4 regions of the Bacillus sp. C-3-6 genome follow, and region 3 is predicted to be linked to each of the others. Evidence: predicted binding sites of a transcription regulator. Region 3 holds the regulator's gene; each other region holds the start of a gene.

Evidence for each region. The regulator LexA, encoded in region 3, represses DNA repair genes until DNA is damaged. The targets are predictions, from matches to a motif close to CGAACATATGTTCG.
Region 1: recN (DNA repair protein RecN) is a predicted target of LexA. The motif match lies at 4,849-4,862, and genes of this name have one in related genera.
Region 2: ACW0JX_RS15200 (Y-family DNA polymerase) is a predicted target of LexA. The motif match lies at 4,022-4,035, and genes of this name have one in related genera.
Region 4: ACW0JX_RS11055 (YolD-like family protein) is a predicted target of LexA. The motif match lies at 2,906-2,919, and genes of this name have one in related genera.

Annotation. Positions count from the first base shown of each region.
Region 1 covers NZ_CM137247.1:3,972,945-3,980,876, forward strand. Annotated here, with positions in the region: gene ACW0JX_RS20295 (PRK06770 family protein) at 1-240, opposite strand, end outside; gene spo0A (sporulation transcription factor Spo0A) at 493-1,287, opposite strand; gene spoIVB (SpoIVB peptidase) at 1,575-2,873, opposite strand; gene recN (DNA repair protein RecN) at 2,992-4,731, opposite strand; gene argR (arginine repressor ArgR) at 4,996-5,445, opposite strand; gene ACW0JX_RS20320 (TlyA family RNA methyltransferase) at 5,588-6,427, opposite strand; gene dxs (1-deoxy-D-xylulose-5-phosphate synthase) at 6,431-7,932, opposite strand, start outside.
Region 2 covers NZ_CM137247.1:2,945,918-2,953,849, forward strand. Annotated here, with positions in the region: partial or broken gene ACW0JX_RS15180 (MBL fold metallo-hydrolase) at 28-333, shown strand; gene sasP (small acid-soluble spore protein, SasP family) at 686-898, opposite strand; gene ACW0JX_RS15190 (zinc-dependent alcohol dehydrogenase) at 1,164-2,297, shown strand; gene ACW0JX_RS15195 (YolD-like family protein) at 2,376-2,717, opposite strand; gene ACW0JX_RS15200 (Y-family DNA polymerase) at 2,714-3,979, opposite strand; gene ACW0JX_RS15205 (serine hydrolase domain-containing protein) at 4,736-5,893, opposite strand; partial or broken gene ACW0JX_RS15210 (erythromycin esterase family protein) at 6,400-6,675, opposite strand; gene ACW0JX_RS15215 (bifunctional metallophosphatase/5'-nucleotidase) at 6,781-7,932, opposite strand, start outside.
Region 3 covers NZ_CM137247.1:3,498,980-3,506,911, forward strand. Annotated here, with positions in the region: gene ACW0JX_RS17875 (phosphate/phosphite/phosphonate ABC transporter substrate-binding protein) at 1-112, opposite strand, end outside; gene ACW0JX_RS17880 (bifunctional metallophosphatase/5'-nucleotidase) at 297-1,880, shown strand; gene ACW0JX_RS17885 (DUF896 domain-containing protein) at 1,922-2,161, opposite strand; gene ACW0JX_RS17890 (YneB family resolvase-like protein) at 2,207-2,863, opposite strand; gene lexA (transcriptional repressor LexA) at 3,005-3,625, shown strand; gene ACW0JX_RS17900 (DUF4097 family beta strand repeat-containing protein) at 3,719-4,522, opposite strand; gene ACW0JX_RS17905 (DUF1700 domain-containing protein) at 4,523-5,065, opposite strand; gene ACW0JX_RS17910 (PadR family transcriptional regulator) at 5,058-5,381, opposite strand; gene glnA (type I glutamate--ammonia ligase) at 5,999-7,333, opposite strand; gene glnR (transcriptional repressor GlnR) at 7,382-7,771, opposite strand.
Region 4 covers NZ_CM137247.1:2,132,222-2,140,153, forward strand. Annotated here, with positions in the region: gene ACW0JX_RS11035 (glycoside hydrolase family 25 protein) at 1-388, shown strand, start outside; gene ACW0JX_RS11040 (peptidylprolyl isomerase PrsA) at 591-1,442, shown strand; gene ACW0JX_RS11045 (hypothetical protein) at 1,860-2,078, shown strand; gene ACW0JX_RS11050 (hypothetical protein) at 2,327-2,734, shown strand; gene ACW0JX_RS11055 (YolD-like family protein) at 3,056-3,391, shown strand; gene gerPF (spore germination protein GerPF) at 3,600-3,815, opposite strand; gene ACW0JX_RS11065 (hypothetical protein) at 4,023-4,358, shown strand; gene ACW0JX_RS11070 (hypothetical protein) at 4,403-4,603, shown strand; gene ACW0JX_RS11075 (SDR family oxidoreductase) at 4,745-5,452, shown strand; gene ACW0JX_RS11080 (DUF6944 family repetitive protein) at 5,696-6,370, shown strand; gene ACW0JX_RS11085 (YqaE/Pmp3 family membrane protein) at 6,569-6,781, shown strand; gene ACW0JX_RS11090 (KTSC domain-containing protein) at 6,846-7,055, opposite strand; gene ACW0JX_RS11095 (transglycosylase domain-containing protein) at 7,522-7,932, shown strand, end outside.

The sequences.
Region 1 (7,932 bases), 470 kb from region 3:
CATGTGATGCATCGCTGTAATGACTTCGCTTTCAGTAGAATTTTCAGTAACATACACATCAACAAAGATTCCATCTACCTCTCTACCTACTATCGTTTGGTCTTCTTTTTTGTCTATTTGAGCACTTACCTCTTTATCTGCTGGATTATCGGCAAGTTCTAACATTCCAAATGTAACTGCTACAGCAAGAACTCCCATAGCTGCTACTATTCCTAACCAAGTTAAAATTTTATTTTTCATTCCCCTTCTCCCTATCTATACCTATTTAATTACCTTATAAAAAACTCACTTATATGTAATATTACTAAAAATAGGTTTTATTTTCCATGGTATGAAATAATCTCTTTTTCTCAACAAAATAAAAAGACCAACGAATCATAACATTCATTGGTCTTTCATTAAAAAGTTTATTCGTTTTAAAATTAATATCGAGTATAGCGTTCCAGAATACATCGGTTTTACTAAAACGAAAACCCATTGCTACTTCTACTCTCAGCTAGCTTTATGTTCAAGTCTCAGCTTATCCGCAACCATTGCGATAAACTCAGAGTTCGTAGGTTTTGCTTTTGACATGGATACTGTATAACCGAATAAGGACGAAATAGAATCAATATTCCCACGGCTCCAAGCTACTTCAATCGCGTGACGAATTGCTCGCTCCACACGGCTTGCTGTGGTATTATATTTCTTTGCGATATCTGGATACAATACTTTCGTAATCGATCCTAATAATTCGATATCGTTGTATACCATGGAGATTGCTTCTCGTAAATACATATATCCTTTAATATGAGCGGGTACACCAATTTCATGAATGATACTCGTAATACTCGCATCTAAATTTTTCGGTTTTCCATCTACTGTTGTTGCTGATCGGAATGATGGTAGTGGACGTTTAATCATAGCATTTGCTTTACCACTCACTTGACGAATATGACTCGTTAAATTCTCCATATCAAATGGTTTTAATATGAAATATGAGGCACCTAAGTCAACTGCTTTTTTCGTCACATCTTCTTGCCCGAATGCTGTCAACATAATTACGCTAGGCTGTTTTAACCTTTCAATATGTCGCATTTTTTCCAATACAGCTAAACCATCTAAGTGTGGCATAATAATGTCTAAAACGAGTACATCAGGTTGCTTATCTGTTAATAAGTTTAAACACTCTTGACCATTATAAGCAGTACCGATTACTTCCATATCATCTTGAGCAGCTACATAGCTCTCTAACATTGATACTAGTTCTTTATTATCATCCACAAGACATACTTTAATTTTCTCCACAGCTTTTCCTCCCTTACCGAATCGATTCTCCGACATGTGTATCCTTCTAGGCTACATGAATTGTTCGACAATTGTGTGAAAATTCCCTTTTAAAGTTTCTTACTTTCCGATAAAATCACAAAAAAATATGTTTATCGTTCATTTATTCCCTTTCGCAACACATTCCATCATAGAAATACAACGAAACGTTCAACCCTTTTCTTTTATTTTACAACAAAAAACACCTCTTGCGGAGCTTTTACAAAATTTCAACGAATTTTTCAACAGAAAAAGCGAGCTAATATGTATTAGCTCGCTTTTTTCTCTTGATCATAAATATTAATTCCAGCTTGATGTAACATCCATTCAATATGAACACCATATCCTGATGTTGGATCATTTACAAATACATGTGTAACAGCACCAATTACTTTTCCATTTTGTACAATTGGACTTCCACTCATTCCTTGTACGATACCGCCCGTTTTCGCTAATAGACGTTTATCTGTTACTTTTATTACCATACCCTTTGTAGCTGGGAATTTTTGCTGCACTGTACTAACGACTTCAATATCAAACGCTTCTACTTTATCTTGATCAATAACTGTTAATATTTTTGCCGGTCCTTCTTTTACTTGATGAGATAATGCGATAGGCATTGCTTTATCCATTATACCGTTTTTCATATTCGTATTTAATTTTCCAAAAATACCATATGGACTATTAATTGTAATATTGCCAATCACTTCACGATCTGGTGAAAATCTTGCTAATTTCTCGCCTGGATTCCCATGACTGCCTCTTTCAATTGATGTAACTGTCGAGCGCATAATTTGTCCATCTTCGACTTGAATCGGCTTTTTTGTATCATTATCAGAAATAACATGACCAAGCGCCCCGTATTTCATAGAATCCGGATGAACAAATGTCATCGTTCCAATTCCAGCTGCCGAATCACGGATATACAAGCCAATTCGATAAGACGCTTCACCATTGTCTTTTTGCGGCGTTAGCTTCGTGCGAATATATTTTCCATCTCTTAGCAATACAAGATTAAGCGGTTCACCTGTTTCTCCACTATTATGAATAAACGGTGCTACATCACTCATTCTTTCAATGGTTTTACCATTAATTTCAGTAATCATATCTCCAATTTGTACACCTGCTGTTTCACCAGGAGATATTTTACCTTTTTCAGTTTGAATTAAATGATGGCCTACAACAAGTACACCTTTTGTATTTAATTTCACACCAATTGATTGTCCACCTGGAATCACTTTAAAATCTTTTAACACTTTCACATTTACTTTTTTCACTGGAAAACCCGCAAGCTGAAATACCATATCAGCTTCACCATTTTGATGAGAATTTACCATAAGTCCTTGTTTTTGTTCATTCGAACTCACTGTAAATACATGACGATTTGTGGATGAAGCTTTGAAAACTGGTAATGATGATATTTCTGATTGTTGTCCTTCAAAAACAACAAGTTGTTTCGGTGATGAAATAAACGTTCGAAGCGGTTTAAAACATCCAATAAAAACTAAAGAAACAAGGAGACAAAGACCTATTATTTTTCGAAATTTTTCTAATTTCAACTTGTTCACTCTCCTCGCTCCTACCCCACATTCAGCCTCTTGGCTTCACTTTTTAATCTCTCCTTGCAATGCTTTATTTATAACCGGAAGAATTAAGAAATCGTCATTTGAGAAAAAAAGCTATCCATTACTGGATAGCCTCTGCTGTCTGTTTAAAATGATGCGCTTGCGTAAGTAATTCTTTCGCATGCTCCGTCGTTAAATCTGTGATTTCCACACCAGAAATCATTCGAGCTATTTCTGTTACTTTATCCTCCATAGTTAAAACAGTAACTGATGTAATTGTCCGATCATTCGCTACTTGTTTCCGAATAAATAAATGCGAATCTGCCATTGAAGCTACTTGAGGTAAGTGCGTAATACAAAGTACTTGCGAGTTTACTGATACTCGATAAATTTTTTCAGCAATAGCCTGTGCGACCCGGCCACTTACACCCGTATCCACTTCATCAAAAATAACAGATGCAACCCCTTGATGCTTAGAAAAAATGCTTTTTAAAGCTAAAATGATACGAGATAACTCTCCGCCAGAAGCAACCTTTGAAAGTGGTTTTAGCGGCTCTCCTGGGTTCGTCGAAATATAAAATTCCACATGATCGTAACCATCTGCCGTAAGTCTTACCGGTGCACCTTCCACAAGGGGTTCTTCTGCATTTCCTTCTCTCTTCATAATTCTCACTTCAAATTTCGTTTTTTCCATATATAATTCTTTTAATTCCTGATGAATTGCATTTGTAAGGTGTTCTGCAAGCTCATGACGCATATTACTTAACAACGTTGCTTCTTTCAGAATAACACTTTCTAATTCCTTCAACTGTTTCTTCGTCGTTTCAATATGAACGTCTTTATTTTCAATTGTAAATATTTCTTGTTCAATTTTATCTGCATACGCTAAAATCTCTTCTACAGTATTTCCATATTTTCTCTTTAGCATACGAATTTCATTCAAACGTGTTTCGATTTCATCTAAACGATTTGGATCATATTCCATCATATCGAGCTTTTCTCTCAGTTGATATGCAACCTCTTCTAATAAGTAATAGCTATTTGCAATTGAATCATGATTCTCTTGATACATTTCATCTAAATGTGTAATACTTTCCATTTGTCCCATTGCGCTTCTTACATTATCTAATCCTTGTCCGTCAGCACTCAATGAACGATATGCATCACCTAATGCTTTATAAATCTTTTCAAAATTAGAAATTTGCAATCGTTCCTCAGTTAATTCATTTTCTTCATCCATCTTTAAATCGGCTTTGCGAATTTCTTCATGCTGAAATTGAATTAAATCTAAGCGATGTGCCATCTGTTGTTCATTTTCACTTAACGATTTCAATTGTTTTTTTAATTTTTCATAGTCAGCGTATACGTTTTGATATATGTCTAGTTGTTTAACGATTCGATCCCCATCAAAGTGATCAAGCATAAACAGATGTCGTTCTTCATTCATTAAATCTTGCGTTTCATGCTGTCCATGAATATCAACAAGTGTTTTCCCAATTTCTTTTAATATGCTAAGTGTAACAAGCTTCCCATTTACACGACATACACTCTTCCCGTTCGCAGCAATATCACGCTTTAAAATAATCATGCCATCTTCTATTTCTATATCTAACTCTTCTGCCTTTTCAATACATGGATGCTTATCATCTTCAACATAAAACAGCCCTTCAATCTCAGCCTTTTCTGTTCCATATCGAACAAATTCTGCTGACCCACGGCCACCTACAAGTAAACTAATCGCATCAATAATAATCGATTTTCCGGCCCCTGTTTCACCGCTTAAAACCGTTAAACCTTTTTGAAAAGAAATATTTAATGCTTCAATAATAGCAAAGTTTCTAATCGATAATTCCGATAACAATGCCCCATTCACCTCGTTATAAAATAATCCCTTACTAAAGGATTTTCTCAGTTCTTCATTCAAATAATCATGCTATATATTTGTATGTATATACTCTTCTAACCCGCTTCATTGTACCAAACATTTGTTTTACGGGTCAATCCATCTATTTTCTAACTTTATGCAAACAAAATATTATATTACAATTGAAAAATCATATTTTTGACCAATAAAAATATCTTGTTCACTTCCCACTTTACGATGGAAAGCAAACAAGATTTTTTGTTACAACATATTTAAGAAACGATCAGAGACAACACCTGTATCGTCAGGTGTACGGCAAATAATTAAGCAAGTATCATCACCACAGATGGTTCCGATGATCTCATCCCACTCTAAATGATCAATAAGTGCTCCAAGTGAATGAGCGTTACCAGGCAATGTTTTTAGCACAAGCATATGTCCTGCCGTGTCTAATTTTACAAATGAATCCACTAGATTTCGTTTTAATTTTTGTAACGGGTTAAATCGTTGATCTGCTGGCAAGCTATATTTATAGCGCCCATCATGTAATGGCACCTTCACTAAGTGCAGTTCTTTAATATCGCGCGATACTGTTGCTTGCGTTACATTAAATCCCTCATTACGTAAAATATCAACTAATTCATCTTGTGTTTCAATTTCTTTGTTTGCAATAATTTCCCTGATTTTAATATGGCGCTGACCTTTATTCATACATTTGCACCTCACACTATCTCTTACCATAGTTTAAACATTGGTATACTTCACTTATTTATGTTAACTTATAATTCGTTTCTTGTACACAATTGTTTTTACAATCATTATACAATTACAGCAAAAAGAGGAACAACATATGTTATTCCCCTTTCCCTTTTTGTTTTAGAACGTCATGCGCTTCTGTAACAACTTGCTCTATAGAAATCGGAGAATGATTTTCGCCATTCTCACGTTCACCATGCCATTTCAGATGAATTAAAAATTCAATATTACCATCCCCACCCGTAATTGGTGAGAATGTTAAACCTTCCACATCATAGCCCTCTTTTAAAGCAAAATCGACAATCATTTCTACAACAGCTTCATGTACTTTTCTATCACGAACTATACCTTTTTTCCCAACTTGCTCTCTTCCAGCTTCAAACTGCGGTTTAATTAACGCTGCTACATCTCCGTTAGGCATAAGCATTGTTTTTAAAACTGGCAGTATAAGCTTTAATGATATAAATGAAACATCAATACTTGCAAATTGAGGTAAACCACGTTCTAAGTCTGCTGGTGTCACGTAACGGAAGTTTGTTCGTTCCATTACAACAACACGCTCATCCTGACGTAATTTCCACGCTAGTTGATTGTATCCTACATCTAATGCATAAGATAATTTCGCTCCATTTTGAAGCGCGCAATCTGTAAAGCCACCAGTTGATGAACCAATATCTATCATAACTTTATCTTGTAAATCAAGATGAAATGTCTCTAATGCCTTTTCAAGTTTATAACCACCACGACTTACATACGGCATAACTTGTCCCTTCACCGTAATCTCAGTATCTTGCGAGATTTTCTCTCCTGGCTTATCAAGTCTCATCTCATTTGCATATACGAGTCCGGCCATAATGGCGCGCTTTGCTTTCTCACGCGTTTCTATAAGTCCTCGCTCTACTAATAGTACATCTACTCTTTCTTTTTTTACGCTCATTTGTTACGCCCTTTTTTGTTTTGATGGAATCATTGTATGAATACGGTCTACAACAGCATCTGTCGTTAAACCAATTTCTTCTAATAATTTTGTTACACTTCCGTGCTCTATGAAGCGGTCTGGAATACCCATTCGTTCAACTAATGCACTATGGTAACCATTTTCAGATGCAAATTCAACTACTCCTGTTCCAAAACCACCGATTAAACAAGCTTCTTCAATCGTTAAAATCGGTATATTCTTCCCTAGAAGATCATGTAAATATGCTTCATCCATTGGTTTAATAAAGCGAGCATTCACTACTTTCACTGAAACCCCAGCTTTTTCAAGACGCTCAGCTGCTTCCATTGCCATTGGTATTGTCGTACCAAACGTTAAAATAGCTGCTTGTGTACCCTCTTTTAACGTCTCCCACGTACCGATTGGAATCGCCTTTAATTCTTCATCCATATGAACGCCAAGTCCATTACCACGAGCATAACGCAATGCGATTGGTCCATCTTCATATTGCATCGCCGTATAAACTAAATGTTGCCCTTCATTTTCATCTTTCGGCATCATAAGCACCATATTCGGCAAGTGACGTAAGAATGAGATATCAAATACGCCTTGATGCGTTTCACCATCTGCTCCTACTAATCCCGAGCGATCTATTCCGATGAAAACATTTAAATTTTGGCGGCATATATCATGAACAACTTGGTCATATGCTCTTTGTAAAAATGTCGAATAAATTGCTAAGAATGGCTTCATTCCTTGCGTTGCCATACCTGCTGCCATTGTTGTAGCGTGCTGTTCTGCAATACCTACATCAATCATACGATCTGGGAATTCTTTTTGGAATTTCTCAAGTTTTGATCCAACAGGCATTGCAGGTGTAATTGCTACGATACGCTCATCCGCTCTCGCTAGCTTAAGTACTGTTTCACTAACGACAGCACTCCATGCTGGTGCAACTTCTTTTGGCTTAACGAAGTCACCTGATTCAATTTTATAAGGTCCTGTTCCATGCCAAGTTCCAATAACGTCACTCTCAGCCGGTTTATAACCTTTTCCTTTTTTCGTAATAACGTGAACAAGTACTGGGCCTTTTGTTTTCTTTGCATATTGCAACGTTTCGAATAACTTTTCATAATCATGCCCATCGACTGGACCTAAATATGTAAAGCCTAACTCTTCGAAAAAGACACCAGATACTAGTAAATATTTAAGACTATCTTTTATTTTCTCTGCTGTCGCAGCCACTTTCCCGCCAACTGCTGGGATTTTCTTTAATATATACTCTAACTCATCTTTTACCCAGTGATATTTTCCTGCGGTACGTAAACGACCGAGTACATTATGAAGCGCACCAACGTTTGGTGCAATTGACATTTCATTATCATTCAAAATAACAATCATGTCTGTTTTTTCATGTCCAATATGGTTCAATGCCTCTAAGGCCATTCCACCTGTTAAAGCACCATCTCCAATAATTGGTATAACATATTCTTTCGTTTTCTTTA
Region 2 (7,932 bases), 550 kb from region 3:
ATTAAAATATATTAAGGTGGAGAAAAATTGGACAATGAAATGGATTATGGAAATGATTACAAGTTTATTCCAGCAACTTCAATTGAAAGTGGTCACGGCATCGAAGTATTACCAGACTTATTTTGTTACACGATTCAAATCGTCAATATATGCTTTGTTGGAAATCCTGAGACCAATGAATTTGTTTTAGTTGATGCTGGAATACCTAAATGTGCAGCTGAAATTATCTCTATCGCTAAAGATCGATTTGGTACCACTAGTCGCCCAAAAGCAATTATTTTAACTCACGGCCATTTTGATCATGTTGGGGGAATAATTGAACTCATCAAGTATCAAACACTTCTCCGTAATGTAAAGGTTCATTGTGAGGATTTCCACTTAATATACCCATTTTTAAATTCCTACCTTTCGAAAATATCATAATAAATATTGATTTCAATATTGAAATCAAATTTTTAAGTATGCTTTTTCCTGCAAAAGATTTTCTACTATACATGGAAAACACCTTTCCAACACTGCGTGTTTATTGTTTAGGAAAGTAGTTTACAAATAAAAGACTCAAAGATTATGAAAGAAGATTATCAATAATCTTTGAGTGAGGATCTGTTTAATATAAGGGCTTTTATTTTTATGAATACACAAAAGAAATTGATTTACATATTTGCTATATTTTATGCCAATTTACTTAGCGGTTAGCTCTACCACCAAGTTGTTGTTCTGCCATTGCTACTAAACGTTTTGTAATTTCACCACCAACAGATCCGTTTGAACGAGCTGTTGTATCTGCACCAAGTTGTACACCAAACTCTTGTGCAATTTCATATTTCATTTGATCAAGAGCTTGTTCAGCGCCTCGAACTAATAATTCATTACGACTTCCACTATTATTGTTTGCCATATTGTTTCACCTCCGATGTTGTTAATATGCTACAAATTATGAAAAAACAATTATCCTTTTTATGGTAATTGTATTATGGATAAAAATTGATTTTTTTCTTAAAGTAGGGCAAAACATATAAGAAAGAATAACTGATATAACATACTTTCATAACAACACTATGTATACTTTCTAATTCCCTTCAGTAAATAAAAGAAAGATTTCTATTTCACCAAGAGATTAAATAAAATTATGTTTTGAGACATAATTCAAAAGGAGATATGAGATGAAAGCTGTAACCTATCAAGGACCAAACCAAGTACAGGTTAAACAAGTGGATGATGCAAAATTAGAAAAAAAAGATGATATTATTGTAAGAATTACTTCAACCGCTATTTGTGGTTCTGATTTACATTTATATCAAGGCAACATGCCCTTACCTCAAGGATACATTATCGGCCATGAACCAATGGGAATCGTTGAAGAAGTCGGGCCAGATGTCACTAGAGTGAAAAAAGGCGATCGTGTTGTCATCCCCTTCAACGTTTCTTGTGGACATTGTTTCTATTGCCAACATGAAATGGAAAGTCAATGTGATAACTCAAACCCTCATTACGATTCTGGTGGATACTTTGGTTATACAGAGAAATTTGGTAATCATCCAGGAGGACAAGCAGAATATTTAAAAGTTCCATTTGGTAATTTCACTCCATTTGTTATACCGGAATCATGCGAACTTGAAGATGAATCCCTACTATTTTTATCAGATGTTTTACCAACAGCCTATTGGAGTGTAATAAACGCAGGCGTTAAGCCAGGTGATACTGTTATCGTCCTTGGTTGTGGACCTGTTGGATTAATGACACAAAAATTCGCTTGGATGCAAGGTGCTAAACGTGTAATTGCAGTGGATTACTTAGATTATCGGATGAATTATGCAAAAAAGATTAACAATGTTGAGGTATTTGAGTTTACAAAATTCCCCGATATGGGAGAACATTTAAAGGAAATTACACATGGCGGTGCTGATGTAGTTATTGATTGTGTGGGGATGGATGGAAAAAAATCGCCTCTAGAATTTCTGGAACAAAAATTAAAATTACAAGGTGGAACTCTCGGTCCTATTCAAATCGCTACGAAAGCCGTAAGAAAATATGGAACGGTTCAAATGACCGGCGTTTATGGTGGCAATTATAACGCCTTTCCACTCGGGGCATTTTGGGTTAGAAATATTAATCTTAAAATGGGACAAGCACCTGTCATTCATTTTATGCCGGAACTATTTGAAAAAATAACAAATAAAGAATTTGATCCAAAAGAGATTATTACACACAAAATTCCCCTTGAAGAAGCGAGCTATGGTTATCAGATTTTTAATAATCGTGAAGATGATTGTATTAAAGTTATTTTAAAACCTTGAAAATTGTTATGTGACTGAACCTTTTATTTTTCTATGCAGTAGACTGCTAAAAATAAACCTACTGCATAGAAAAGTATTCTAATCAACCTCAATTACATCGCCAAACTTTAACATTCTTTGATTATGAAAAGCATCGGTACAAGTAATCGTCTCCATTAATGGATTAATATCCACTACTGTTATGTAATTTTTATATAAATAACCATCTTTATAATATGTAAGTAAAACCTCTTCCTCACCTAAAAATGAAGTTAATAGCTTATTTTCAATCATTTCTTTTGCATCTTGTGTTACAATTGGACGCGAGGCTTTCGTTTGCTCCTTTATCATTTCTTTAATAACTGCGAACTGCTCCGGCATACTGGCAAACGGCTGCCACTTTACCATACCTCTTCCTTTTGGCATATTAGCATTCTTCACGATTTGTGCCCTCCTAATAATGTGTTTCTATATCTTGCTGTTGCGACGCTTGTGTAAGAAATCCCACGTAAAATACTGTTCTTACCAAATCGTGTTCGAATTTCGTCCATAACTTTCGTTAATCGTATTTCTTTTTCTCTTTGTATAATGTTATCGAAAAGCGAAATTTGCTCTTCCCCTTCATTAATAAGGTTTGTTAATGAAACACTTACTGATCGAATCGGCTCTCCTGTATGGCGCTCATATAAAAAATATGTACAAACATTATAAATATCCATCGTTAAGTTTGTTGCTCTATTTAACGTATGTGCCTTTTTTATTCCCCTACCGTATTCCTTGCTATATCCAACTGAAAAATGAATTGTTTGCGCGCATTTCTTTTCTCGTCTCAATCTATAACAAACTTCTTCTATATGCTCTAATAAAATAACTATGAACTCTTCTACCGAATAATCACGCAATAATATTTGGCTTTTCGCTATAGATGTTGTCGCTGGAACATATTTTTCTGCTATTCTACTAAAATCAATTCCGTTACTATGTAGATGTAATTCTTCTCCTATTACACCGAATGATTGCTTTAAATATTTCAAAGGATACTGAGCTAATTCTCCAATGGTATGTATACCTTTTCGATTCAATTTCATTTCTGTTTTATACGATATACCCCAAAATTTACTGAGCGGTCTAATACTCCATAACTTCTCGGGTATATCGTCATACGTCCACTGCGCTATTCCATCCCTATTCTTTTTCGCTTCCACATCCATCGCTACTTTACTTAATAATAAATTCGGCCCAATACCAATCGTACTTTCAATCCTTGTACGTTCATATATTTCTCGCTTAAACTTTAATGCGAATTCGCGCGGATTACTGGCAAACAAATGAATACTTGCAGTCATATCCATAAAAAATTCATCGATACTATATTGATGAAAATCTTCCGGTGCGACATATTGCAAAGCCAAACCCGTTATGAAAGTTGAACACTTCATATACGTATGCATAATTGGATTCACAATAATAATATCTGGTCGCTTCGGTATTTCGTAAAAACGAGTCATCTTCTTTATTCCTAACGCTTTTAATGGCGGTGTTGCTGCTAATACAATTGATCCGCTCTGATTCACATCCCCTACGACAGCCAATTTTGTATATCTTGGATCAAGTCCTTTTTTAATACATGATACGCTTGCATAAAAGCTACGAAGGTCTACACAAAGAATAATACGATTCGGTAAAAGAGAATAATCATACAAGGTTATCACTCCTAACGGAAGAACGTTTGTTCTTATTATATACGAACTTACGTTCTTTTAAAAGGTATTTCTATGAAAATTTTGGTTAAAATGACCGGGCTTTAAAAATCTAAAAACACTTAAGAGCCCTACAATATTCAAATACTGTTTTCACCATTAGGAGATGACACTGTATTTAGTTCTAAAAAATCTCACTCAATGCATACTACATATAATTAAGAATGATATTTACGCGCTATCAATCACGGTTGGAAAAACTCTGTATACAAAACAGCTAGAATTTCAAGTAACTGATGAACATAAAAAATACTAAAATTCATTTCAGCTTTCATGTCTCTAATTCATATATTCTTCTAAATTTATTTTCAGCAAAATCTCCTATAGCACCTGTGCCAAGATTCATCTGCATAACTAGTTACATTCTCCTTTTTGCTATTATTAATAGCTTAGTAATAAAAGCTGTTAAACAGCAAAGGTGCGAAGTCTTAAATTAGACTTCGCACCTTATACAAATTTATAATCAGTGACGATACAAACACGACTACAATAATATATACATAATAATCACTCATTATATCTGTTACTTCTTTAATCGGCTGGAGAGAATACAATATATAAACCAATCCTTTTACTTAGCCATCTCTCATTATCGGATTGATTGTTTCTAGATACTTAATTCCCTCTATACTAATTTTAATCGGTAATCTATTCCGATTAAAATTACAAATGATAAATGTATCCAGTTTTCCTTTTTGCCTACTTGCTAAATTCAGCAATTAAAACGTTTTTAAAAGACTCTGGATTATTAATCTTAAAACTGTTCGAATTGACGGCCAATGTATGTTTGCCTCCAAGTGTTCCACCAGCAAAAGTGGAAAACCCTAGAACGCCACCTCTGTGTCCCCATACCGAGACACCATTCGGAAGCTTAATTTCAAGGATTCCAAGACCATATCCGGTTCCCTCTCTATTTGTAGGAACTGTAGTAAGCATTTGTTTTAACTGCTGTTCCTTCAGTAATTTACCACCTAGTAAGTAAGAGAAGAATTTGTTTAAATCGTCAGCAGTAGAAATCATATCTCCATCCGAGCTACCTGGGTTAATATAAGTAACGTCTTTTAGCTCACTCGCTCCGTCTAGTTGCAAATAGCCACGGGCATGCTTGGTGCCTGGAATCACACTTGAATTACCAGGTAGAAATGTATTTGACAAATCAAGCGGTTCAATAATTCGGTTTTCAACCTCTTCCGCATAACTGTTGCCAGTTACTTTTTCAATAAGAATCCCCAGTAATACGTAACCTGTGTTTGAATAAGACCAACCCTTTCCTGGTGCAAAATCTGGGGGAAGAGAAATCCCCATTTTGACGAATTCTTCAGCCGTATACGATTTTTTTGTATCCATAATATCGAAGTCTTTTGAATTTATATAATCAGCAATACCACTTGTATGATTCAATATTTGACGGATAGTAATCTGGTTACCATCATATCCGTTTCCTTGAATAACGCCAGGTAACCATTTTTCAATGGAGTCGTCTAGATTCAAACGGTTCTCTCCAGATAATTGAAGTAGAACTGTTGCAATGAACGTTTTCGTCACACTGCCAATGCGAAAGCGAAAATCTGCTTTCATTGGTTTCTTAGTTCTCAGATCCGCTATCCCAGCGGTATAACTCCAAGTTTTACCACCCTTAGAAATTTGAGCGAGTATTCCCGGGTATCCAAGTTGCAGTTCATCTCGTATTGCTTTCTTAACGGAAGTACGATCGCTTTGCGTACTTGTTTGTAACGAACTAGATACATTTTGCGTAGGTTCTGCTTTTACAACTGATGTTGGTGTTATGTATAACAGGGAACTTCCACCTATTAAAAGTGCTAGACTTGCACATGTAATTTTACTGCGTGTTTTCATAAAGAATTCCTCTCTTCTATTAAAATTGTATAGATAGTTGATAGAAGTGTCATATACGAACCACACAGCTATCCATTCTCCAAATGATGAAAAGGCAACAATGCATTTGCAATCATTGTACTCATTATTTTCACAAAACACTCTTGTTACTGATTGTTTATTTTATATGTAGGCCGTAATTGTTCCCCCCTTCACGCCTCCTTATATTTTTATCCTACACAATGAAAATCTCTTTTTTCTTACCTATTCCTTACAAATTCCTTACATTCAAAATCACTTGTACACTAGGGTTGAAGTAGCATCTGTGCCCGAAAGCGCAAAAAACACCGATGCTTTTCGCTTCAGTGTTTTTTGCGCTTTACATATTGAAGATTCATTTTACTCTTAACAGGTTAAATTGCTGATTTTTTCTAATACGATTATTCTTCTTACTATATAAAACAAATTTCATAGTATTATATGAAACACTTCTCAAGTTGTCATTAAGGCACATTATTCTAAATTTATTAATGTAGTTGAGATGGACTCACTTTTTGAATTTGAACGAGTATATCAAACGCTTTACCTAATGATATATCAATAGTTTTTGGTATATCAGGCCCTTCGGTAGTTATTCCAGCGAAAATTGGATGTTGTTCGTTTAACCACGTTTTTGTCACGCCGTTCGCCTTACGTAAATCAATAAAAAATTGATCTTTTTTCACCTGTCCAAAAATGTAGTTATAACTGTTTGGATCATCCGATTTTAATGTTCCGTATGGGCCGAATTCACCATTGCTATTAATTGGCCACAGTAAGACTTTATTTCAAATCAAAAAAATAGATTACCTGTACACTAAAAAGTATAGCGCACAGATAATCTAGTTGTTTTTGAGATTAATAAAAGACTAATTTATTTTTTGAATTCTTCCATCAATAATAGACTGAATTGGTTCTTTTGATTTTTTTATATAATCTACTAATGCTTCAAAATCAGTTGGTCCTGTTTCAGCATCTTTACCGTTTTTAAAGGATACAAATCCATCTCCACCTGAAGCTAGAAATGCGTTAGCAACGACGCTGTAAGTTTTAGATGGAGTAATTTCTTCTCCATTTGTTAAGCGAATACTTGTTACTTTTTCTCCATTAGGCTTGTTCGCATCCCAAGTGTATTGGATCCCTGAAATTTGAAGCATTCTTGTTATATCTTTTTGCCATTGTTGATTTAAAATATCACGAATGTCTTGACCTGTTAAATTTACTTTTATTAATTGATTTCCGAATGGTTGAATACCATATATCTCTCCCCATGTAATATCACCAGCATCTAAGTCATTACGAATACCACCAGGATTCATAAGTGCAATTTGGGATTGCATTGTTGCACGCTGGGCATCAGCAACCAAATTTCCCAGAGTAGATTCACCAGCCGTATTGAGTTTGCGATCTAGTGGAGCAATAGACTTACCTACAACTTCATTAACAAGAGGTGCGATTTTTGCTTGATATTTCTCCATCTTCTTCTTTATTTTTTTATCAGGCTCCATGCCTTCATGGTAAGTTGTAACAATTTCTGCTTTTTTCTCAACAATATCTTGTGTCTTACGATCAATCTTTACATCAACATCAGCAAAAGCCATACCATATGAATTTGCTTGTACGACAAGTTTATTATTAACAGTTCCATTTACATAAGTGTGGCTATGCCCACCAAAAATAACATCGACTTCTGGATCAGTCTCATTTGCTAATCGGACGATATCACCATTTGTTACGCCGTTCCCATCTGTTATACCTCCGTTATGCGCAAGAACAACGATAGATTTAACGCCTAGTTTTTTTAATTGCTTTACGGATTTGTTAATAGCTTCAACTTCATCTGTAATTTCTACATTCTTTAGCATAGTAGGCATAACAAGGTTAGGAACATCTGTTGTCACGACTCCGATAAATCCAACAGGAACTCCTTGTACCTTTTTTATAGTGAATGGTGGTAAAAATAAACGACCGGTGGATTTATTATAGAAATTCGCAGCAACATATGGGAATTTTGCTCCTTT
Region 3 (7,932 bases):
CTTTTTTCGTATCTTCATTTTTACTTGCACTGGACTCTTTCGTCCCGCAGCCGCTTAATAATCCGGCCGCTAGTACAACTGTTGTGCTCATTGCAAAAACTTTTTTCAACATATTAATGCCTCCATTTTTCTTGTTATAAAATAACCTTCCGTAAACATGAAGAAATATATCACATATTTTGATACACAATTGGTTATTTACAGAATCTTTACACATTCTATACATTCACATCAAAATTCACTTCACATATTTGATATGATTAATTGGAAGATAACAATAGAAAAGGTGAGTCATATTGGAACAAAATCAAACTGTAACTTTAAACATCTTATTAACAAGCGATATACATGGCACTGTTTATCCTATTCACTACCAAGATAACTCCCCAGCAGAACTTGGTTTAGCTAAAATTTCTACTCTTATAAAAAAAGAACGTTCCCAAAATACAAACGTTCTTTTAATTGATAATGGCGACTTTATTCAAGGAACGCCATTTACTTATCATTACGTTACATACGAAAAAAACAAAAAAAATCCAATGTCCTTATTAGCGAATTACTTACAGTATGACGCTGCAATTATCGGCAATCATGAATTTAATTACGGGATGAATATATTAAATGATGCTGTGACTACTGCGAACTTCCCGTACCTATCAGCAAATATTTTAGATAAAAACATAAAAAAACCCTATTTCGGAAAACCTTATATAATCAAACAGATTGAATCCAATATAAAAATTGCTATTTTAGGGGTAACAACACATTACATCCCAAATTGGGAACAGGCCCATCACATTAAAGATTTACTATTTGAAGATGCATTAAAGACTACAAAAAAATGGGTTTCTTATATTCACGAACATGAGAAACCAGATTTATTAGTCGTAGCCTATCACGGTGGATTCGAAAGAGATTTACAAACTGGGGAACCGACTGAAGTGTTAACAGGTGAAAACCAAGGATATGCAATGTGCCATGAAATTGAAGGCATAGATCTTTTACTAACAGGTCATCAACACAGAGAAATTTCTCACACAATAGCTAACGGTGTAACAATTTTACAGCCCGGATGCAATGGACACTCAGTCGGAAAAGTAAAAGTAACATTCGAAAAAACGAAACATAAATGGGTGAAAAAAGAGAGCTCTTCTGAATTATTATCTGTACAAGGAATTGAAGCGGACCAAGATGTACTTTCATTGGTAGCCGATTACGAAGAGAAAACACAAAAGTGGCTTGATCAACCTATTGGAATCATTCAGGGGGACATGCAAATTTCAGATGCTATGCAAACTCGTTTGCACGATCATCCTTTTATCGAATTCATAAATAAAATACAGATGGATATAGCTAAGGTATCAATTTCTTGTACAAGTTTGTTCCATAATACATCTCCAGGTTTCCCGGAACATGTAACAATGCGTGACATCGTTTCTAATTATATTTATCCAAACACATTAAAAGTAATTAGAATAACTGGAGCTGATATAAAAGCCGCTCTTGAACTCTCTGCTTCTTATTTCACATTAAAAACAGATGGATCCATCATCGTAAGTCCTACCTACATAGAACCAAAACCACAACATTATAATTATGATATGTGGGAAGGGATTTCATATGTATTAAACATTTCAAAACCAATTGGTGAAAGAGTAGAATCTTTACAGCATAACAGTGCTCCTCTTAATATGAATGAAGAATATGAAGTTGTAATGAATAATTATCGTGCAAGTGGCGGGGGAAATTTCTTTATGTTTCAAAACAAACCGGTAGTAAAAGATATACCCACAGATATGTCTGAACTTATCGCTAATTATATATTGGAACATAAAACGATAGAAGCAACAGTTAATAACAACTGGAAAGTTATTAAATAACGATTTTTTACAAATAAAAAAAGATGGGCTTCGCCCATCTTTTAATTTAATTTTGCATTATCTTGCTTTTTTAAAGCTTTTAATTTCGTCGGTGTAACATCTGTACCTTCTTCGTTAACAACTTTAATTCCTTTAAGTTCGTTTAACATATTTTGACGAAATCCTTTTAAATATTGTTCACGTAGCGATTGACGCTCACGTTGCTCTTCTTCAGTTAAACCTTCAGCTTTTGCTTTTTTCGCTAAGAAGTTAATGCGTTCAACGAGTTCGTGATTAATCATCTCGAATCCCCCTTCTAATCAAAACTGATTATTATCATACAATAGTTACTCTTCTTTATCAAGCAATTGCTTCGTATACTCTACATATCTACGATGTACAGTCGCCTTTGAAACATTATGACCAAATCCACGTAATGTTGCTGCAATTTCTTCAAACGTGAGTTCACTTTTTCGCAAACGTACAATTTCCTCAATTGGCACTTCTTTTTTCTCTCTTCCTACACTTAAATGACGATTTTTCAAATTATTTTCTGGACGATAACCTTTTTCTACTGCACGTTGCATACCTCGTTTAATTTTCAAATTATGAATCTTTCTTTGATATTCTTCAACAATACCAATAATATCTAATACCATCGAATCAGAATCCGACAATTGTAATTTACCATTATGTGTATGCGTATATACTTTTATACCTTCTTTATGTAAACAATGCATTAATGCGATCTTCGCATTTCCTCTACCAAGGCGCGTTTCATCTTGTATAAGTAACACATCAATTTGTTCGTCTCGAATTGTATCCAACACCTCTAATATACCGTCACGTTCAATTGTATATCCACTAGCCTGCTCTTCAATCACCTTAGTAACATTCATTTGATAGCGCTCAGCTAAATGCAATAATTCATCTTTTTGACGTAATAATGATGTTTCTTGCGCTTCTTTCGTTGTACTCACACGTGCATAAATAATTGCATTCATTTTGAACCCCTCTTTCTCACTATTATTTCCCTATAGTGTAACATAAATCCGCCATTTGTTCGAACTTATGTTTGTAGAATGTTTTTTCACATGTTATACTTATTAATAAGAAAAATGAAAGAAAACGAGGTGTTAGAAAACATGGAAAAGTTAACGAAACGCCAGCAAGACATTCTCGACTTTATTAAGCTAAAAGTACAAGAAAAAGGATATCCACCTTCCGTACGTGAAATTGGTCAAGCAGTCGGCCTCGCTTCTAGTTCTACAGTGCACGGACATTTATCACGATTAGAAGAAAAAGGATACATTCGACGCGATCCAACAAAACCACGTGCCATTGAAATTTTAGGTGAAGACCGAATGGATACGGAAACACAATCTGTTATTCAAGTTCCAATTGTCGGAAAAGTTACTGCCGGTTTACCAATTACAGCGGTTGAAAGCGTAGAGGAACATTTCCCACTTCCAGCTAGTATTGTTGCTGGAGCAGACCAAGTGTTCATGTTACGTATTTCTGGAGATAGTATGATTGAAGCTGGTATTTTCGATGGAGATTTAGTTGTTGTTCGCCAACAACAGTCTGCATATAATGGTGAAATTGTAGTCGCTTTAACAGAAGATAACGAAGCAACTGTTAAACGTTTCTATAAAGAAAAAGACCATTTCCGTCTACAACCAGAAAACTCTTCATTAGAACCTATCATTTTAAAACAAGTGTCAGTTATCGGGAAAGTAATTGGCGTATATCGTGATTTACATTAAAAGTAATAAAAAGAAGATAATTACCTTATTAATATACGGTAATTATCTTCTTTTTTTTGTATTTTGATAGATTTCCATACATTCTATTTCTTATTAACGAGTTTCAATCGTCACATCTCCCGCAGCCGTTTTACCGCTAATCTTTTTACTACCATTTCCAATTGTTACGTTATTATTTTCTTCATTAAAAATTGTTACATCTCCGGCAGCACTTTGCCCAGTAATTACCGCATCTTGTGGTTTTTCCGATAAAGTAATATCTATATCTCCCGCAGTTGAACTTGCTTCTAGATTATACTTGGAATCATGATCTTGAATATTTATTTCCCCACTTGTTGTTTTTGCGGTCACTTTCCCTAATACCTTCTTAAAGTTCACCTCACCAGCTTTTGTCGATCCCTCCACATTCTTAGCCGTTACTTGTTTCAACTCTACTTCTCCAGCAAGTGTTCTAACACTTACGCTATCACTTTTCACATCACTCATTTCGATTTGTCCAGCAGATGAATTTACTTTTACATCTTGATAAGAGCGTTCGGGCACAAGGAGAGTCAATTTAGACGTTTGAAACCTAAAATCATAAAAAGAAAAATCAAATGAAGCACCTTTTTCTCTTTCCCCAATAATTTTTAATGTGTCACCATCTTCTGCAATACGAATCTCTTGTTTACGTACATCTCCTGATTGCTTTACATAAAAAGAAGAATCAGGAGATTTTTGGATAACAATATCTCCGGCATCTAACTTAACTTCTATATTTTTTAATGTTTCGTTTTTAATTACATCTTCTTTATCGCCTTTTTCAGCAGTTTGTACTGCTTTTTCATATGTTTGGGAAATTCCTATTACTCCAATAATGATACAAGCGATAGCGATTAAAAATAGTTTTTTCATCATTTACTCTCCTTTTATCATTTTGAAGTTCCATATTACATATCGTACACACAATCTCTTAAACCACTTTGTACTATAAAAAGCGATAATACATAACAATAAACCTACTCCAACAAACGTTATACTAACGAAAAGATCCAACCATATAAAAGTACCCATAAATACTTTTCCAATCACGAAAAATGGTGTTACTACACTAGCAATACCACCAATCCAAAAAGAAAATATAAAAGCAATAATTGCGACTAACGGGCCTAACACAATAATAAAATTAAACAAACTAAGTCCAATCGCTGCCATAACAGCTCTTGTCACATTTGAAGTCGATGGATTTTTTTTCATTTCATCGAAGCGATACATCGCAAGTAACTCTTTTGCGATTACTTTCGGAGAACCAAGGCCCTGAATTATTTCTGATTCAGTTTTCCCCTCTTCTAGTCCAAACTGAAAGTGCTCTTCATAATCCAATAAAATATCTTGCCTCTCTTCCTCTGGTAACTTTCTAAGATAACTTGATAATTCTTTAAGAAACCCTTCTTTACTCATCCCATTCCACCCCTTCAATAATTTCTTGTACCCCTTTCGCAAAATCACGCCATTCTGTTACTAACAAATGAAATTGCGTCTCCCCTTGCTCTGTTAATTGATAATATTTACGAGGTGGCCCTTCCGTAGATTCCTTTAAATACGTTTGAAAATACCCTTCTTTCGTCAAACGACGTAACAAAGGATATACTGACCCTTCCGATATTAAAAATTTATTAGAAATTTGCTGAACAAGTTCATAACCGTAACTATCTTTACGTTTTACAAGTGCTAATACACAAAGTTCAAGCACACCTTTTTTAAACTGAACGTTCAAGTGTTATCCTCCTTTCCTATCTTAGTACTGTTCAATACACGGTACCTGTTTTATCCATAATATACCACTTAGTATTATTTATTGCAAGGTACTAAACTATATTTATTCCCTAAATTTAGAAAATGAACTAACGAAATTCTGAATAAGACTGTGTTATAACTGAGATCATTACGTTAATATCATTGAGTAATAATCTGATTCACAAGCCACAAACTTATAGCCTTGCAGATGAGGACATAAAAATCATCGCTCGCGTTGTACAAGGCAGTAAAGAATTATTAAGTTATAGCACAAGTGATTAAAAAAGATAAGATCAATTCTTTTGAAAAGATTTTCTTAGTAACATGATTCAAAATAACCAAAAACAATCCATTATCTAGTAGTTAACATATCCAATAACTTCACTAAAAAAGCCCTGATACCGTAGTATCAAGGCTTTTTCATTTCACAAATTATATAAAACTTACATTTATCTGATAATATTTTTCTATGATATCACTACTTGTTATTAATTATTGGCTTTTATGTGGCTGTTTTTCATTTTGCAACCATATAAAATTGTAATAATAGGGAATTAAAAAACCCTTGATACGAGTTGTATCAAGGGTTCAAGCCTCTTAGTATAGAGACATATATTGATCGCGTTCCCATTGGTGAACTTGTGTTCTAAAGATATCCCACTCAATCTCTTTCGCTTCGATGAAGTGCTCAAGTAAGTGTTCTCCTAGTGCACCGCATACTACTTCATTAGATTGTAATGTAACTAACGCTTGCGCTAATGTTGCTGGTAAGTCAACGATACCTGCTTCTTCGCGCTCTTCTTTTGTCATTACATAGATGTTACGGTCTACTGCAGCTGGTGGAGTTAATTTGTTTTTAATTCCATCAAGACCTGCAGCTAATAATGTAGCCATTACTAAATATGGGTTTGCAGCTGGGTCAACACTACGTACTTCTACGCGTGTACTAATACCACGAGATGCAGGGATACGTACTAACGGGCTACGGTTTTGTGCAGACCATGCTACGTAACAAGGCGCTTCATATCCAGGTACTAGACGTTTATATGAGTTTACAGTTGGATTTGCTATCGCTGTAAATGCTGGTGCATGTTTTAAAATACCTGCGATGAAGTGACGAGCATCATCACTTAGTTGTAAGTCACCGTTTGCATCAAAGAATACGTTCTCACCATTTTTAAATAATGATAAGTTACAGTGCATACCTGAACCGTTCACACCGTATAGTGGTTTCGGCATAAATGTTGCGTGTAAACCATGTTTACGAGCAATTGTTTTTACAACAAGTTTGAATGTTTGAATGTCATCACATGAGCGAATTGCATTTGCATATTTAAAGTCAATTTCATGCTGCCCTGGAGCAACCTCATGGTGAGATGCTTCAATTTCAAATCCCATTTCTTCAAGTTCAAGAACGATATCACGACGACAGTTTTCCCCTAGATCCATCGGCGCAAGGTCGAAGTATCCACCGTTATCGTTTAATTCTAATGTTGGATTTCCTTTTTCATCAACCTTAAATAGGAAGAATTCTGGCTCTGGTCCAAGATTGAAGTCTGAAAATCCTAAAGCTTCCATTTCTTTTAACACACGTTTTAAGTTGTTACGTGGGTCTCCATCAAATGGAGTGCCATCTGCATTGTAAATATCACAGATTAGTCGAGCTACTTTACCTTTTTCAGCTGTCCAAGGGAAAATTACCCAAGTGTCTAAATCAGGATATAAATACATATCAGATTCTTCAATACGTACGAAACCTTCAATCGAAGATCCATCAAACATCATTTTGTTATCAAGAGCTTTCGTTAATTGTCTCACTGGAATCTCTACGTTTTTAATTACCCCTAAAAGGTCCGTAAATTGTAAACGGATATACTTTACATTCTCTTCTTTCGCCAAACGGAAAATATCTTCTTTTGTGTATCTAGACATTATAAATTCCTCCTTAGTCCCTCTAATCGCCTTCAGAATCAGTTATCTTTAGTGAAAAAATCTTGAAATGTCACCTTGTCGCAATGAAGTTCGATTGAATCTACCTGTATGTTGTAGTTCATCTCGAAGTATTTTGCGAAGCTCAGTTTTTGAAATTTCTTTCGTTTCTTCTTTTACTTTCACTGCTTCTGTTTGATTTTCTTTCATTAGTAACACTTGCTTAATACCAGCCATATTCAAGCCTTGATCTAACAAATCTTTAATCTCTAACAACTTATCTACATCGTTAAATGAAAATAATCTACGATTCCCCTTTGTACGGGTTGGAGAAACAAGATTATGCTCTTCATAGTAGCGAATTTGACGTGCAGACAATTGTGTTAAATCCATAACAATACCAATTGGAAACAGCGGGGCAGAACGTCTATCTTCTTTCATTTTTCAGTTCCTCCTTCGCCTTAACTGCTTCTCATTTTATAACATGTTATGTTTAGTGTCAATAGATGTTAGCTTTTCTTACATGATTTTTTTATAAATTTTTTCATTCTTTTTTCTAATCGCATAAATCGTTACTTTTATACGAAAAAAGCTGCCGATAT
Region 4 (7,932 bases), 1.4 Mb from region 3:
CATTGGTATTGCAGTTTCGAAATATCCTGATGGATACGGAATAAATTTATATGAGAACCCCATGAATCCTCAATTTACAGGTGCACTCACTCAGAAAATTCCATATTTAATCTTAACAGGCTATTGGGGAGGCGGTGAGCAAGATATGATTTGTTTAGGGAACGATAAGCAGTGGGCATATTTAAAACATTTTAAGGTGAAATGGTTTTATGCAACTTCGAAATATCCTGTCGGCTACAGAGTAAATTATTATGAAGAGCCTGAATGTATGAATTATAAAGGAAATATAGATGGATCGACATCTTTTCGAGTGTGGGGTAGAGTGGGAAATGCGGTAGATATCGGGCAGAATAGTTGGATACCTGAAGAACATGTAGGTATTAAGTAACTATAGCAGCCGTATTGTTTTTGAGGTGTATGTAAAGAGTCTTCTTACTATACATAATAGTAAGAAGACTCTTTATGTTTAAAAATGGAAATGCATGATACATAGTCAACTCATATGAAATGAATTACATGCAGAAAACACACTGTTTTCACAATGCCTGTGTATAGTTAATTTGCATAATGATAAAAGTGAGGTATTTGAATTGAAAAAGAAAAAAATATTTATTGGAACAATTATTTCATGCGTGATGCTAGCATTAGCTGCATGTGCTTCTTCAGACAACGTAGTAACATCAAAAGTAGGAAATGTTACAGAGAAAGAATTAAGTAAAGAATTAAGACAACAATATGGAGAAAGTACTTTATATCAAATGATGTTAAGTAAGGCATTGTTAGATAAATATAAAGTTTCGGATGAGGAAGCAAAAAAGAAAGTAGAAGAAGCAAAAGATAAAATGGGTGAGAACTTTAAATCAACTTTAGAACAACTTGGATTGAAAAATGAAGATGAATTAAAAGAAAAAATGAAGCCAGAAATTGCATTTGAGAAAGCGATTAAAGCAACAGTCACAGAAAAAGATGTGAAAGATAACTATAAACCAGAAATGAAAGTAAGTCACATTTTAGTGAAAGATGAAAAGACAGCTAAAGAAGTAAAGGAGAAAGTAAATAATGGTGAAGATTTTGCTGCCTTAGCAAAACAGTATTCAGAAGATACTGGTTCAAAGGAACAGGGCGGGGAAATATCTGGTTTTGCTCCTGGACAAACAGTGAAAGAATTTGAGGAAGCTGCGTATAAATTAGATGCAGGCCAAGTAAGTGATCCAGTTAAAACAACTTACGGTTACCATATTATTAAAGTGACGGATAAAAAAGAATTGAAGCCATTTGATGAAGTAAAGGAAAAAATTCGTAAAGATTTAGAACAACAAAGACTACAAGATACGACAGGTAAATGGAAACAACAAGTAGTCAATGATTTATTGAAAGATGCTGATATTAAAGTGAATAATAAAGAATTTAAAGATACATTTAAATTTCTAGAAAAGAAATAATGATTGTAATCATAATTAGAAAAGGGAACTCATATAGAGTTCCCTTTTCTAATTAGTGTGTGAGTTATAAATAGATAGTAAGACAATACAATATTACATTTAAATATTAAGAATTACAATGGGAAATAATGGATTATAATTAAAGGTGCTATAACTATTTCAACGAAAGTGGATATTATACGGTTTTCATTATGCAAGTTTGTTACATATATTTATTCTTTAATAATGGATATCGAACATAATTTAAAAAATAATACATATAATGTTTTTGAATAAATATTTAATATGGATAATTAGTAAAAAGCTGAGCATTCGAATGGAAAGGATGTTCTTTTTGGTGTGAAAATTTTAGGATAAATAATGAATCGTATTAAACGCTTCATTTATCACATCAATAAATTAAGGTGGGGAGAATATATGAAAGTAATCTTTCAAGGAGAGGGCGGCGCGAAAATTTTTGAGTCATATGATGAAAATGTAAGTGATTTATTAGCTATATTAAAAGAAACAAAAGGGATTAAAATCGGAATTGTTGAGTATAAAGTGTTAAAGTACGAACTTAATTATTTTCGTCATCCGAAAAAAGCGGAAACAGAGAGAGAGTTACATATAATAGTACAACCTAAGTATATGTAATGAAATATAATAATAAAAATCACTGATTCAGTTTTGTAAAGTTTCATAGAGTATGTAAGAAAAGAGAGTGTTGTAAATGCTCTCTTTTCTTATGCTTTGTGAGTTCGTTCATCATAGTATATGTGTTCAGTTATAGATGGTTAATAAACGAAAAAATTTAAAACTTTTTTGTTTAGGCAGGGATTTTATATTTGAGTAAATAAATATACTATGAAGTATTTTTTATACGAATATTGGAGGAGTATAAAATGAGTTTAGCAAGTTACATAGGCTGTAATGTAGAAATTCCGTTAACGGAGCCCGATTCTAATGATGTAATTGTTTTTGGATCATGTTTTGCAGATGAAAGTATGCTTGAAATGGTACAAGAGTATCAATTCCAAACAAATTACATATATGAGGTTTCAACTAGTTGGGGAATTGAACTTGTCGAGTGGCAAAACGTAAAGGAAAAAAAAGAAGCGAAAGAAAAACTTTTAACTTTATGCAAGATTATGGAAGGTTATTTGGAAGATGGAGACTATATCGAATTATTCAGTTGTTGGGTTGGTGATGAAGATAAGGAACGAGTAGGGGAATTGAAATTAAAAATAAATCATTTTAATATAGATGAATTATGTATTCCAGAAAGAACATTAGTTAGGATAGAAAAATAAACATTGAAATATTTTTTAAGAAAAGGCGATTTCACTTTGTGTGAAGTCGCCTTTTAGTTGTTATATGCATTTTACATAAGAAATGAGAAGCTTATTTGATAAAGGAAAAAGTATGGAGATAAATAAAATTATGTTTTTTGTTAAAAAATAATAAGTATGGCTCTTCTCAAAAGAACGTAAGTTCGTGTATAATAAGAACGAATGTTCTTTTGAGAGCTAACCTAATTATAGTTTAGAAGTAAATCCGAGTTTAGTGCGTATTAAAAATAACTAAGGGATAGTATGGCTAAATAAATGTATAAATGATCAAGGAGATAAAAAATGAACGATGTAAAGATACAAAAAGAAGAAAGAGAGTGGGTTCCGTTTACAGTAATATCCGAACAACTTTTAAATATGAGAAAGATTATTGGAGAGAAATTAAAAGTACAAAAACCGCTTTTAACAAACGAAGCAAAAGAGAGAATTTCTGATAAATTATTAACGTCATTACTGTCTGAGAAAGAAATATTGGTAACATATTTTGAAGATGGTTACATACTAACAAGCTACATGACTGTTGTACATATCAATCCGGTAAAACAAATTGTAATTTGTACAGACGCCTTTTATAAAACTTACGTATTTAACGCTATGGATATTATTGAAATAACGTAAAAGAAGCTGAATATTAAATGGCAGCTTCTTTTATTTCTGATTTATGAGACAAATAATACAAGAAAAAGCAGCTAGCTTCGTGCTAGCTGCTGAGCCCCAGGGAAAGGGAGAAAAAGATAGGGTACTCCAAAATCAACAAGAGCTGTCAAACAGCCTGATTATAGTATAGACAAATTAAAATTTTCTATACAAAAAGTTGAACATAAGATTAGGCTGTACCCACTTGGTTTTGATCTGCAAGATCAGAATCAAATGTATTGGTCGCGCTAACACCGCTAAAAGTATTAACAACAAAACCAACGTTTGATGCGCCAGAACCATTATAAGCTTTCGTATTTTCTTTTGGAGAAACGTTGTAGAAATCACCTAAGTTAAATGAACCATTACTATTTTGTACAACTAAATTCCCTACAACTGATGGCATAATTTTCACCTGCTTTATAATAAGTTGTTAACATTACTATATGGAGTTATAGTCCAGATGGTTCATATAATAAAAATTGTGGAATAGTAAAACGTTTGGAGCATGGATTTCAATAAAAGTGTGTTAAAATTAATATAATAAAGTTGAGTAATTTTTTAAAAAAATTTGTATAATTGATATATACGAAAATAAAGGAGGCAAAATGTAATGAAAGATATTATGAAAAAAGTTGATTTAACAGATGCCAAATCAAGTAATCTTGTTGCACTAATTTATAGTAATGAAGTTATATTAGTTGAAGACGCATTTTGTCCAAATGAAATAAAATTAAAGTTTAATGAAATTGCAATTTTATCTGCAATTAAAACAGCTCATATTGCGAAAGTGTCTATTAGGAAAGAACTTGAAGCGCTTTTTCATGATACGGGTGTTATATTAGTGAAACAAAATGTTGATTATGGTAGTAGCCAATCTATTACCATGCATTTTGAGCAATTTAAAAAATTGCAATATGAGATTGAATATTTAAATAAAAGTATGTAATAAGGCAGCTAAATAAAGGTTCTATCATAAAGGTGGAATGTGTTGTGTTGAAAAAGTGGTTTGAAAATTATTTGGGTGAATTGCATTGTAAACATAAATATATTTTTATTAAGATGCAGGATAATGAGGATTTAAAAAAAGGTACATTATGTGTAGTTTATATTTACCAGTGTGAGAAATGTGGAAAAGAGAAGTTGAAATGTAAAAACGATAATGAAATAAACAATGAATTTTTAGATATATAGCAAAAAGTAACCATGATGGTTACTTTTTTATTTATGTATGCAATATCAAAACCATTACTAAAGTATGAGTTGAGTTGATACTATAGTAAATGGCTGAATAAAAATGAAGAGAGTAAAATATAGGGAAGGAGGATGAGAGAAATGCAGAGAAAAGAAATTGGTAAATCTGTAATTATTACAGGTGTGACACAAGGGTTAGGACGTGCGATGGTTGATCGATTTCATGAATTAGGGTGGAACATATATGGTTGTGGACGTTCAAAAGATAAAATTGAGGAACTAAAAAAACAGTACAGTAAAATACATGATTTTCAAGTAATTGATGTTTCAGATTCTCAGCAAGTTAACAACTGGGCAAATTATATACTTAATAGACATACGGCTCCCGATATGATAATAAATAATGCATCGATTGTAAATCAAAATGCACAACTTTGGAAAATTACGGCTCAAGAATTCGAAAATGTAATGAATGTAAACGTGAATGGTGTAGTGAATGTAATAAGAGCGTTTGTTCCCGCAATGGTAGCTAGGAAAGAAGGAATTATCATTAATATGAGTTCTAGTTGGGGGAGAGAAGGTGAAGCTGAGCTTGCGCCATATTGTGCCTCGAAATTTGCAATTGAAGGTATCACTAAATCTATGGCACTGGAATTACCTCATGGCATGGCTGTAGTTGCTTTAGATCCTGGAGGGAGTATTAGTACTCCAATGCTGAAGTCATGTGCGCCACAATATATAAATGAATCACCTACACCTGAAACTTGGTCACATAAAGCAACTCAATATATATTGAATATAACAATAGATGAAAATGGAGATTCATTGACATGCCCAGCATGCATATAAAAAGCACCTTTAAGGTGCTTTTTATATTAGTAGCACATTATATCATTCACAAAATTACATTTGAAAAATAAAATAAAAGATTAAGGGTGGAATTTATTTATTCCGCTATTTGCCAATCAGTAAGACCCCCACCTCAAAATTCAGCGAAAGTAAAGAATTTAGGCGGGGGATGAAGAACACCCCATTGATTAAAGTTTCACTTTATTTTGAAGGGTTTAGAAAATATTTAAATAGGTGATAAAAATGAATCCAAGCGGTTTAAAAGTTACAGGGGCATGGTTTCAAGTAGGAGGGAACCTTACAGCTGCAATTGGAACGACAAGAGGATTTATTGGAGAAGAGAAAGTTGAATCGGATCTTGTTATTGTAGGAAGCTCATTACAAGCCCTCGGGTATATATTACAAATCATTGCGAGCAATTATGATGATGGGGAAGAAAAAAGAGAAAATCAAAATATAGGCTTAGAGAATCAAAGTAAATTACTTGATCAAATAGGAATTGAGCTATTAGCATTAGGGAATATATCAAATGTAATAGGAACATATTTTAATATAAATGAACAATCGAAAGAAAATGATTATCTTATTATTACAGGGAACAGTTTACAATCGATCGGTGCTTTTTTCGGAGTAGAAGCAGCTTTGATGGATATAAATGTGCTACAGAAAATAATTATATTAGGTAACTCCATGCAAAGTTTAGGTGCTGGATTACAAGCGTATCAAGGTGTTTCAAATGTATTGAAAGATGAGAGAGAAAATGAAGATAGTATTTTTGATAAGAAGGATGAGAGAATAATTGCACTCATTGGTATTTGGATACAAGCGATAGGAACGTTAATTTCTGCAATTGGAGTAACTGCAATAGAGGAAGAAAATAGGCTAGAAAACAATGAAAAGGTTGAAATACTTATATAAATAGAAGGAGATACATGAATTTTATAGGTACGTTAAGATTAAAATAGTAGTAGGTTTTTTTGCCTATAGATAGAATATATAAAGTAAGAGATGTTATATATACTTAATGAAAATTTATGTAACAACAACATCATAAGGTTTCTTTACGTATGTTTTGAAAAGGGATATATAAAATACAAAATAAGGAGTTTTCAAGGGATGATGTATTTATTAGCAATTTTTCTTCCACCTGTTGCTGTACTATTTTGTGGAAAACCAATTCAGGCAATAATAAATTTCATATTAACATTAATATTTTGGGTTCCAGGAGTTATACATGCAATTCTTGTAGTGCATGATAAAAAAGCTGATCGGCGTTTGAAAAAACAAATTCAAGCATATGATGAAATTAATAAGAGGAATCGAAGATAATTCATCTGTGAAATGTTTTTAAAAGAAAGGAGGATTAACCTCCTTTTTTTAGTGGGTGTTAAGTTTAAATTTTTGTGTGGCGGAAAGAATTTTTAATATAAGTTTTATGATAATAACTTTTAGATTGTGCATGTAATAGGCCAATATAAATACTTTCTGGTACATTAAAGAAATCGTACATACCGTTCTTTAATTGGATTCGCAAAATCATAGAAAAAGGATTATAGCCAACAGCAACTATATTTTTTGAAATCACGGGAGATAGCTTCATCATTACGCAACTCCTCACTTTTCATTTTTAATAATTTCTTGTATATGTTGAGGTTGTGATGTTGAAATCCTTATAATTTAAGAGGTATTATACTTATATGCAACATATTAAATGTTTGTTATACGTAATTATAAGGAAGTTCACACGAAGTACATATCGTTGTGCTATTTTTATTTCACCTTTGATTTATAAATAAGAAAATATTGACCATTTGAAAAAAAGGTATATTATTTATACGAGGTATTAAAAATTCACTTTTTACATTCTATGCTTAAAGGGGCAGCGTTATTAGGAAAAATAGAAGTGAAAATAGTTTGTATAAGAAGTATTCTAAAATTTATAATCTGTGAATTGGGAAAATATTGAATGCTCCAGGTCAATATACTTTCTTAATCAAATGCATTTTAGAAAGTGACCTCAATATTTTTAAGTAAATCAACGGGAGAATTGAAAGGCAGGAGAAAGTAACATGTCAGAAAATTATCGTTCTCGAGAGGAACGACGACAAGTTAAAAAGAAAAAACAACCAGCTTCTAAAACACAAAAACCAAAAGGTAAAACATCATTCTTTCGCAAGTTTTTAATTACTTGTTTATTACTTGGTATTGTTGGTTTAGTGGCGGGGGTTGCTACCTTTTTCGTAATGATTAAGGATGCACCAAAACTTGAGAAAGCAAAACTTGTTAATCCGTTATCCTCAAAAATTTATGATAAAAACGGGGATTTGGTATATGAATATGGAAAAGAAAAAAGGACGAATGTTACGTATGAGCAAATACCTAAATTAGTAGAAAATGCATTTTTAGCAACAGAAGATTCACGTTTTTATGAGCATAGCGGAGTAGATTTTAAAGGCACTGCGCGTGCTGTTCTAGTAAGT